One region of the Paenibacillus sp. FSL R5-0887 genome, then DNA from elsewhere that is predicted to be linked to it. Evidence: riboswitches for the same ligand, from Rfam matches in the RefSeq annotation. Region 1 holds a riboswitch; each other region holds the start of a gene.
What was found. Region 1 has a riboswitch for thiamine pyrophosphate ahead of MKY14_RS25295 (ABC transporter substrate-binding protein). Riboswitches for the same ligand answer to the same signal wherever they lie in the genome.
Positions count from the first base shown of each region.

Region 2: linked by a shared signal. The riboswitch ahead of MKY14_RS03705 (ABC transporter ATP-binding protein) and the one ahead of MKY14_RS25295 (ABC transporter substrate-binding protein) in region 1 are both predicted to bind thiamine pyrophosphate.
Region 3: linked by a shared signal. The riboswitch ahead of thiC (phosphomethylpyrimidine synthase ThiC) and the one ahead of MKY14_RS25295 (ABC transporter substrate-binding protein) in region 1 are both predicted to bind thiamine pyrophosphate.

Region 1 is NZ_JBBOCE010000002.1:1,672,362-1,675,535, forward strand. Features, by position in the region: gene MKY14_RS25290 (hypothetical protein) at 1-1,367, shown strand, start outside; TPP riboswitch at 1,526-1,636, shown strand; gene MKY14_RS25295 (ABC transporter substrate-binding protein) at 1,798-2,847, shown strand; gene MKY14_RS25300 (thiamine-binding protein) at 2,926-3,174, shown strand, end outside.
Region 2 is NZ_JBBOCE010000001.1:822,480-825,653, forward strand. Features, by position in the region: gene MKY14_RS03700 (ABC transporter permease) at 1-461, opposite strand, end outside; gene MKY14_RS03705 (ABC transporter ATP-binding protein) at 442-1,137, opposite strand; TPP riboswitch at 1,336-1,439, opposite strand; gene MKY14_RS03710 (amino acid ABC transporter substrate-binding protein) at 1,662-2,498, shown strand; gene MKY14_RS03715 (amino acid ABC transporter permease) at 2,552-3,174, shown strand, end outside.
Region 3 is NZ_JBBOCE010000002.1:2,817,593-2,820,766, reverse strand. Features, by position in the region: gene thiC (phosphomethylpyrimidine synthase ThiC) at 1-1,553, opposite strand, end outside; TPP riboswitch at 1,657-1,766, opposite strand; gene MKY14_RS30380 (beta-galactosidase) at 1,838-3,174, opposite strand, start outside.

The DNA.
Region 1 (3,174 bases):
AGCAGCTTATCCAGCAATTACAGAACGACGGCTTCACACGTTTTTTTCTGGATAATAAAGAGCTTGAAGCTGCCTATTACGGAGATGGCTACTGTGTTTCCCATGAACGAATGGAGCGCACCTATTTACCGTTTGCTGCACATGTCCTTTTTCCACGCAGGAAGGATGCCGACTCGTTTCGCCGTTTTTCCAGAGTAAATAATCTCGACTGCATTCTGGAGATTCCGCAGCAATCTATATTTTTCAAAATTCTCTCGACGGATATATTCATATGCCCTTTTCAGCTTGGATTCGTGACGATACGTGTCCAGCTGGAGGGGGATTCAATTCCCTTTAGTATTGCCCTAGAATTCGCAGATCGTTTCCGTGCGCTAGAGAATACCTTCATACAGGATGATTACACTTATATTCATTGCGGGGAACAGACCTATGAGATGGTAGAGGATTTTGTCTTCCGAAATTTGGTGGATGGACTGGAGCCATATCTGGATCAATCGGATATCAATGGGGCTTATTTCGAGACCCTTCCTTTTTTCGTAGATGAAAGAATGCAGGTGCAAGCTTTTTATGGCTTTCAGAATGAAGAAAGCTCTGATGAGATTAGTGTAAATCTGCGCTATCGTGCCTCACAGCTTGATGGAATTGATCTGAACGGAAAGCCCTATGCCAGTGCCAGCGATCCAGCATATATTGCGAACTATTGTCATGAACACTCCTATAATCGCTGGGGTCCAGACACGTATTATATGATGAATGAGCAGACCTTTTGCTGCATGACCCGCGCTGAACAGGAGATTGCTGTTAGTCTAGCCAACCAGATGTACGGGCAATATTATTACGGATTTTTACTCAATATTTTCCACAAAATCGTTCTGCTAAAGCTAGCCAATATGCACTCCCGACTTCGGATTAATCATGATTATGAGGAAATAGACAATCTAATCTACTCCATTAATAAGTTCTCGGCAAAGTTCTACTTCTTGGAGTTGATTTCCCAGTCGCAGGGCCGGGAGATATTTCTTCAGCTGCGTAAAGTATACGGAAACGATGCTTTGTTCGAGGAAGTGAAAGAAACCTTAAATGACCTGTTTCAGTATCAGGATAAGTTTCAATCCAAGCGACGGGATAATCTGCTGATGATTCTTACTGTATTTACGGTAGTAAGCGGGATTTACGGCATGAATCAGGTCATTGACGATCTGGATGGAAAGATTCAATGGAGTAAAATGATTGGTTATTCTCCCTTTGAATTTCTTGCCCTCTTCGTGATCATGAGCGGGATTCTGATCAGCGTTGTCCTCACGCTAGGGGCGCTGGTTAGTGAGCTTAAACGGCGTCACCGCAAGAAATATAAAGATCTAGACTAGCAAAAAAGAAACTACTGGATTGGAAAAATTCAGGAGTGCACTACTAGACATTCCGAGTACAGCCGTCTATAATACACCGTATGCGAGAAATATAAGATATAAAGTATGGGTACAAAACTTATGCTTACTTATATTGCACATAGAAATACCCGTTAACTTCATAGAACCAGGGGTGCTGGAATTGGCCGGCTGAGATTGTATCCCACAAGATACTGACCCTTATACCTGATCTGGATAATGCCAGCGTAGGAATCGCCAATTGGTTCTGGTCCCTGTGACCTTAACTAACCTTGCGCCAAGCCAGCGTCCCGATCACTCGGGGCGCTTTTTTTGTAAGATCACTAAAAGATGTAGAAAAACGTACATACTACAACTTACGGTTCATGTTGTGAAGACGGGATTCTTGTAACCTTAAAGGAGAGAAGAAGACATGCACCTTAAAAAAGCACTTACGTTGTGCCTCACCTGTGTACTCATTCTTGCCATTGCCGGATGCGGCAGCAACAATGGGAATACAGCCGGAAACAAAGCAAATGCTACTGATCCAACTGCTTCGGCTGGGACGGATGCTCCAAAAGAGCTCACCAAAGTTAAAGTCGCACTCGACTGGACACCGAACACAAATCATACCGGTCTATACGTAGCTAAGGATCTTGGTTACTACGCTGAAGAAGGTCTGGACGTCGAGATCGTTCAGCCAGGCGCAGCGGGTTCTGATACTATGGTTACTTCTGGCGAAGCCGCATTTGGCATCAGCGCCCAAGAAGGATTAACGCTAGCCCGTCTACAAGGCGTGCCCCTTGTCTCGATAGCAGCTATTATTCAGCATAATACGTCGGGATTCGCTGCTCCAGTAGATCGCAATATTAAATCACCAAAGGATTTTGAAGGTAAAACCTACGGAGGCTGGGGCTCACCGGCCGAAGAAGCAGCCATGAAAGCTATCATGGATCCTGAAGGTGGCGATGTGAAAAAGGTGAAGCTGATCAGTATCGGTGAAGCTGATTATTTTACCGCCGTCAAACGTGACATTGATTTCGCCTGGATTTTCTACGCTTGGACTGGTGTTGAGGCTGAGTTGCGTGGCGAGCCATTGGATATGCTGTACTTAAAGGATTATGCGCCGCAGCTCGATTATTACACGCCTGTGCTGACGACGAGTGAGAAGCAAATTGCAGATCATCCTGATCTGGTGAAGGCCTTCATGAAAGCCACATCAAAAGGTTATCAATATGCCATAGATCATCCGGAAGAGGCTGCCGGTATGTTATCGAAGGCCGTTCCTGACCTGGACGCCGACCTTGTCCTAGCTAGCCAAAAATGGCTTAGCCCAAAATACAAGGACGATGCTGCCCGCTGGGGCGAGCAAAAAACCGAGGTCTGGCAAAATTACGGCGACTGGATGTATGATCTGAAGTTGCTGGATAAACCGCTGGATGCTGCTAGTGCATTCAGTAATGATTTTTTACCGGCGGAGTAAACAACAATTGTAATGAATTACTTCGTTATCAAAGTTGGCTTTTTGAACTTACCTTATAAAATGAGAGGATTGATTATTGTGGCTAACACCCTACTAAGCATTCAAGTAATTCCAAAAACTCCGAACAATGAGGATTCCATCCCATACGTAGATAAAGCGATTGAGGTCATTCAGAAATCCGGCGTTAAACATCAAGTGAATCCACTGGAAACCACAATGGAAGGTGAGCTTAGCGAGCTGCTGGAGGTTGTGCGTCAGATGCAGGAGGCGTTGATCGAAGCAGGCAGTCCAAGCGTAATTTCGCAGATCAAAATCGCTCATAATCCT
Region 2 (3,174 bases), on a different contig from region 1:
GTCTGGCCACTTGTACGAAGTCCATCATATGTACTCACTACGACTGGAAAAAAAGCCGTCAAAAACACCACAGCCACTTTGCTCCACAGCGTATATCCGAACCACATAATAAAAATGGGGGATAGCGCAATTAATGGGACCGTCTGGCTAATGATAAGGAAGGGATAGATGGCCTTTTCTACGGGGCGAAACAGGAACATTCCAATGCCCAGCAATACACCAAAAATCACAGAAAGGACAAAACCCACCAGTATCTCCTGTAACGTCGCCAATAAATGCTGTCCAAATAATAATTGCCTGTGCTCGATCAATGCGATGCCAATAGATGAAGGTGCAGGGAGAATAAAGGCTGGAATCAAGTGAAGGCGAACAGCTGACTCCCAGATTACAAGAATGAGCAGTACCAGAAGAAGGAAGGGACCATAGTTGTCTAGATGTTTTTTAAAAGGTATAGGTTGCATGCAATCTTCGCTCCAACTCTGCCCGTAGTGCTATAAACCGGGGTTCATAGTTCATCTTATAATGTCTTGGTTTTGGTAGATCGACATTGATCTCCTGTAATTCGCTGTGCGTACCGCCAGATAATAAATAAATCCGGTCACTGAGCAATAGTGCTTCTTCCAGATCATGAGTGATGAGCATAATCGTCTGATTCAGTTCACCCCATAACTCCAACAGCCAACGGTGTATCTCACGTTTGGTCATGGCATCGAGAGCGCCAAAGGGCTCATCCAGCAGCATAAGACCACTTCCGTCTCCAGCCACTAAGGTGCGCAGAAATGCTACTCGCTGTTTCATACCTCCCGAAAGTTCATGGGGATAAGCCTTCTCTACATCTGTTAAGCCGAAGCGGGCCAACATTTCCCGAATCTGAGTGATCGTTTTCTGTTTACTAAATCTGGGCTTGATCTCCCAGGGCAAAAGGCAGTTGTCGAGCACCGTTCTCCAAGGCAGCAATAAATCCTGCTGAGGCATATAAGCGATCTGACCTAAACGACTAGCGGTTGAGGGGAGCGTAGGGAGTTTTATTTTTCCATGAGTAGGTTCGAGTAAACCGGCAACCGTTTTGAAAAATGTGCTTTTCCCGCATCCGCTAGCACCTACTACGGAGACGAATTCCCCTTGCCTGATATCCATGGATAGATTTGCGAATACAGGGGGTTGTTCAGTTTCCGGAAAAGAGTAGGTTAGGCCTTGAATAGATAAAATGGTCGTGATGATCTAACCTCCTAATATTTTTGTGGAGCGTCTAAACAAATAAAGACCCATCCATTTCCAGAGGAAATGAATGGGTCAAAAAGTTCATTCTGCATAATAACACTTAACATGCTTGATGAAAATTCTGCTCCACTTCCCTCCGCTGGTATGATCCAGATCAGGTTCCAAGGGTCCGGAGCTTGAAGCTCCGTCTCAGTCGGCCGACTCCCCTAGTGAAATAACAGGTCCATATTAATTTGTTTATAAATATACCATATCTTTCTGAGAAGTAAAGAGAGAAAGAAGTGAAGGATTAATCCAAGATTGGGTAAGATATAAGTAGAAATCTAGTTAATATTACAATTCCGATGTATATAATCGGAAAAAAGTATTGACGATCATGTGATGGCAGTGTACTATTCAATTTACCGGAAAAAAACCGGATAGAGAGAGGGGATTTAATAATGAAAAAATGGAGTTTAACTATTATATTGGCGTTAACCGTGGTTCTTGTAGCGGCTTGCGGCAATAATTCGAATACCAATACGGCTGCTGAACCAACAGCTGGAACGAATGGTGGAGCAGCATCTTCAGCGCAAAACAGTTTGGAGGCTGTGAAGGCCAGCGGCAAATTGCGGATAGGTACAGAAGGGACTTATGCACCTTTTACTTATCATGACACTGCGGGGAAATTGACGGGTTTTGACGTGGAAATTGCCGAAGAAGTAGCCAAACGTTTAGGTGTTGAAGCTGAATTTTTTGAAACTCAGTGGGATGGTATTTTTGCTGGGATGGATGCGAAACGGTTTGATGTCATTTTTAATGAAGTTTCCATTAACGAAGATCGCAAAGTGAAGTATGATTTCTCTGAACCCTATATTGTATCCAAGGCAGTATTGATCGTGAGCGAAAACAATGAGGATATTAAGACCTTTGCTGATCTAAAGGGTAAAAAAGCCGGACAATCCCTGACCAGTAACTTATCCGACATCGCTCGTGAGAACGGTGCTGAAATCGTAGCTACGGACGGTTTCAATCAAGCGATGGACCTGCTGACTTCGGGACGTATTGATGCAACTGTGAATGATGGCTTGTCTTATCTGGATCTGAAAAAACAAAAACCAGATGCAAAAATTAAAGTGGTTGATGAGATTCCTGAAGGCTCACAAAGTGCCGCGGTATTCCTGAAAGGCAATGATGAGCTGGTGAATGCGGTCAGTGATGCGATTAAAGAGATGAAAAGTGATGGAACGTACTTGAAAATTTCCGAGAAATACTTTGGAGCTGACGTTTCAAAATAATACAAGGCTAGCAAGGCTAATTAAGCCTAGAAGCTAAAAAGGATGTCTGAATAATGGATGACCGCAAAATACAAATTTTCTTAGATACACTGCTACCCCTGCTTAAAGCCGGGGTGGCTTTTACCATTCCGTTGGCGCTACTTTCCTTTGTGCTTGGATTGATTTTGGCGATCCTAACCGCGTTGGCACGTCTTTCACCGTGGGTAATTCCGAAGCTAATCGCCCGTTTTTATGTATGGGTCATTCGGGGAACCCCGTTGTTAGTGCAGCTATTTATTATATTTTATGGTTTGCCGGCTGTTGGTATTGTACTCGACCCTTTCATTGCCGCCACCATTGGATTTACCCTTAGCGTAGGGGCTTATTCATCGGAAATCGTACGCGCTGCTATCCTGTCGATACATAAAGGCCAGTGGGAAGCTGCCTTCTCAGTCGGGATGACTCGTGGGCAGGCTCTGCGCCGCGTAATTCTGCCACAAGCTGCACGCGTTTCTGTACCGCCGTTATCCAATTCTTTTATTAGCTTGGTCAAAGATACATCGCTTGCAGCGATCATCACCTATACGGAGATGTTTAGAACTGCTCAGCAGGTAGCCTCTACCACTTATGAGCCTCTGCTGGTATACTCCGAAGCAGGATTGTTTTATTTAGTGTTCTGTTCTGTGCTGTCGGCGCT
Region 3 (3,174 bases), 1.1 Mb from region 1:
CGCTCAGGATCTAACGATAAATGAAATTGATCACGCCAACGAAATTCAAAACGGGCTTTCGAAAGAGCATTATCCCGGTCTTGTGCTCCTTTATGCCCTTTCGCCAAATCTGCGGCATGAGCCGCTATTTTATAAGTAATGACCCCTATACGTACATCTTCCTTATTAGGCAGGCCAAGATGTTCCTTCGGAGTTACGTAACATAACATAGCTGTACCGAACCAACCAATCATCGCTGCACCTATAGCAGAGGTAATATGATCATAACCAGGCGCAATATCTGTAGTCAGTGGACCTAATGTATAAAAAGGGGCTTCGTTACAAGTTTCAAGTTGCTTATCCATATTCTCTTTAATCAAGTGCATCGGCACATGTCCTGGACCCTCTACCATCACCTGTACATCATGACTCCAAGCTATAGCTGTTAATTCACCTAACGTCTCTAACTCGGCAAATTGTGCTTCATCATTCGCATCAGCAATCGAACCCGGACGTAATCCATCGCCTAGGGAAAAAGAAACATCGTACAGCTTCATGATTTCACATATCTCTTCAAAATGTGTATATAAAAAGTTCTCTTGATGATGCGCAAGACACCATGCCGCCATGATGGAGCCACCTCTTGAAACAATGCCTGTCATACGTTGTGCAGTCAACGGGATATAACGAAGCAGAACCCCCGCATGAATGGTAAAATAATCAACCCCTTGCTCCGCTTGCTCAATGAGCGTATCACGGTATACTTCCCACGTTAAATCTTCCGCTTTCCCATTCACTTTTTCCAACGCTTGATAGATAGGCACCGTTCCAATAGGAACAGGAGAATTACGGATGATCCACTCGCGTGTCGTATGAATGTTTTTACCTGTTGAGAGATCCATTATATTATCTGCACCCCAGCGGGTGGCCCATCTCATCTTCTCTACCTCTTCCTCTATGGATGAGGATACTGCGGAATTTCCTATATTGGCATTGATCTTCACTAAAAAATTGCGTCCAATAATCATTGGTTCACTCTCTGGATGATTGATATTCGCTGGAATGATGGCGCGGCCGCGGGCTACTTCATCTCTTACAAATTCCGGTGCCACATTCTCACGAATCGCAACGTATTCCATTTCCGAAGTAATAATCCCTTTGCGTGCATAATGCATTTGAGAGACATTACGCCCCTTTTTCGCTCGCAAAGGTTTTCTATGGAGCGCTGGAAACACTTCCGCCACAGCTTTTCCCGTTGCATTCCCGTTATCTTCAGGCTTCATGGTTCTTCCTTCGTACGCTTCCGCATCCCCTCGTTCCTCAATCCAGCTTAGACGATTGGGCTCTAACCCCTGACGAATATCAGTATGAATATTAGCATCCGTGTAAGCCCCGCTTGTGTCATAGACATGAATTGGGGCATTCTCCTCTTCGCCGTCTATGCCCGCAGTTGGACTAAGTGAGATCTCCCGCATAGGCACCTGAATATCAGGCCGTGAACCCTTTACATACACTTTTTGACTTGCTGGAAAAGCTGATAGATTGATTGGATCGTTGTTCAATTCGCTTGTCATCTCAATTCCTCCTATAAGGTGATTTGATCAAGCGGAGACGGTCTACTCCCCCACAAATAGAAAAGGCCACATCTGTATAAGATGCGGCCTTAGAGTAGACAAATAGAAATAGAACTCCATTTCCTCCGCTGGCATTATCCAGATCAGGTTTGACGGTCGATAGTTATAACTATCCTCTCAGCCTGGTCCCACCAAGCTCCCGTGACTATATAATTGCTACTTCAAAGTATAACCGAAAAGAGAAAATTATCCAAATCTACTCAAATGTGAGATCAATGTATACGTTAGTTTAACACCAATACCCCAAATCCTTCCAGAAGCACCTCGCCCGACAATGTTGTGCCGCTCAGTAAATCTGTTTTGGTCTCATGAAGATGGATCGTGACAGGAGTCTCACTATAATTAAGCAAAAAAGCATAACTGGAAGAAGCTCCGGTACGGACTTGCAGTTCTACCTCTTCTGGGAGCTCCAGCCAATCTGCTGGTGATTGTAGATCAATTAAATTTATGATCTCAGCCGCTGCCTGTTCATTAAATACGGCTCCGTAATACCAAACCTCACCCTTGCCGCGACGATTTCTAGTTACCGCCGGTTTTCCCGCATAATAATCAGAGGCGTAGACCGCCATCACTTCAACCGAAGCTTCCTCTATTTTGAGAATATCATTAAAGTCATCTGCTCCTGTAACGACTTCGGTCACGCCCGACCAGCTAATTGTTGTTGGCTGACGACTGCCCTTAACCATTGTGAATTCTTCAACTGTGATCCCGCATAGATCCTTAGCAGCACCTGGGAAAGGACGCATATAACATTGTCCGCGCTCATCCTTATAGCCGGTTCTACAGCCGAAGATCAGTTTGCCGCCTTGCTGAACATATTCATCCAGCAGTGCTGCTGTCTCATCTGTCATAATCGCTGGGTGAGGATAGATAAGCACGTCGTACCTTGCAAGCTCCTCCAGCGTTGTTTTTTTGCGTAAATAGAGTACGTCATTCGGGATATGCTTCCGCTGAAGCGCCTTGTACCACTCCTTATTGCTCTTCCACATAAACGGGCCATGCCAAACATCGTATTCTCCATCCCACTCATTGTCATAATCACGAACAATAGCAATGTTAGCCTGATTACGAGTACCGACAAACGCATGACCTGCTGCTGCCAGCTCCTGACCGATCTGCCCCGCTTCCCGCACTCTCCGGTTAGGCTGATTATGATAGTCATTGATTCCATGCCAATAAATTTCATTGCCCATCGTAGCTGTCCGCCAGCGGAAATATAACACCATATCTGCTCCATGAGCGATCGACTGATAGGTCCATAACCGCATCTGCCCGGGCTTTGGAGAAGGCATATCCATCCGGTTCACCCAGCCACCCGGGCCCGACTGCTGCTCCATAATGCAGAAATTCGGGGATATCGAACGAACAACAGATAACGACAGTCCCCAGCCTCTATCATTCAGCGGATTCCGCTCATTCGGGTCATAAAAAATAGTAGAGAACTGAGGATAGGAATCATAGCTGAAGAAATCCAACAGTTCATCCGTCATTTCATGGCTATCGAGATGCCCGAACAGACCGTTCGTGGTTACCCACTGCTTAGGGGCAAGTTTACGGATGA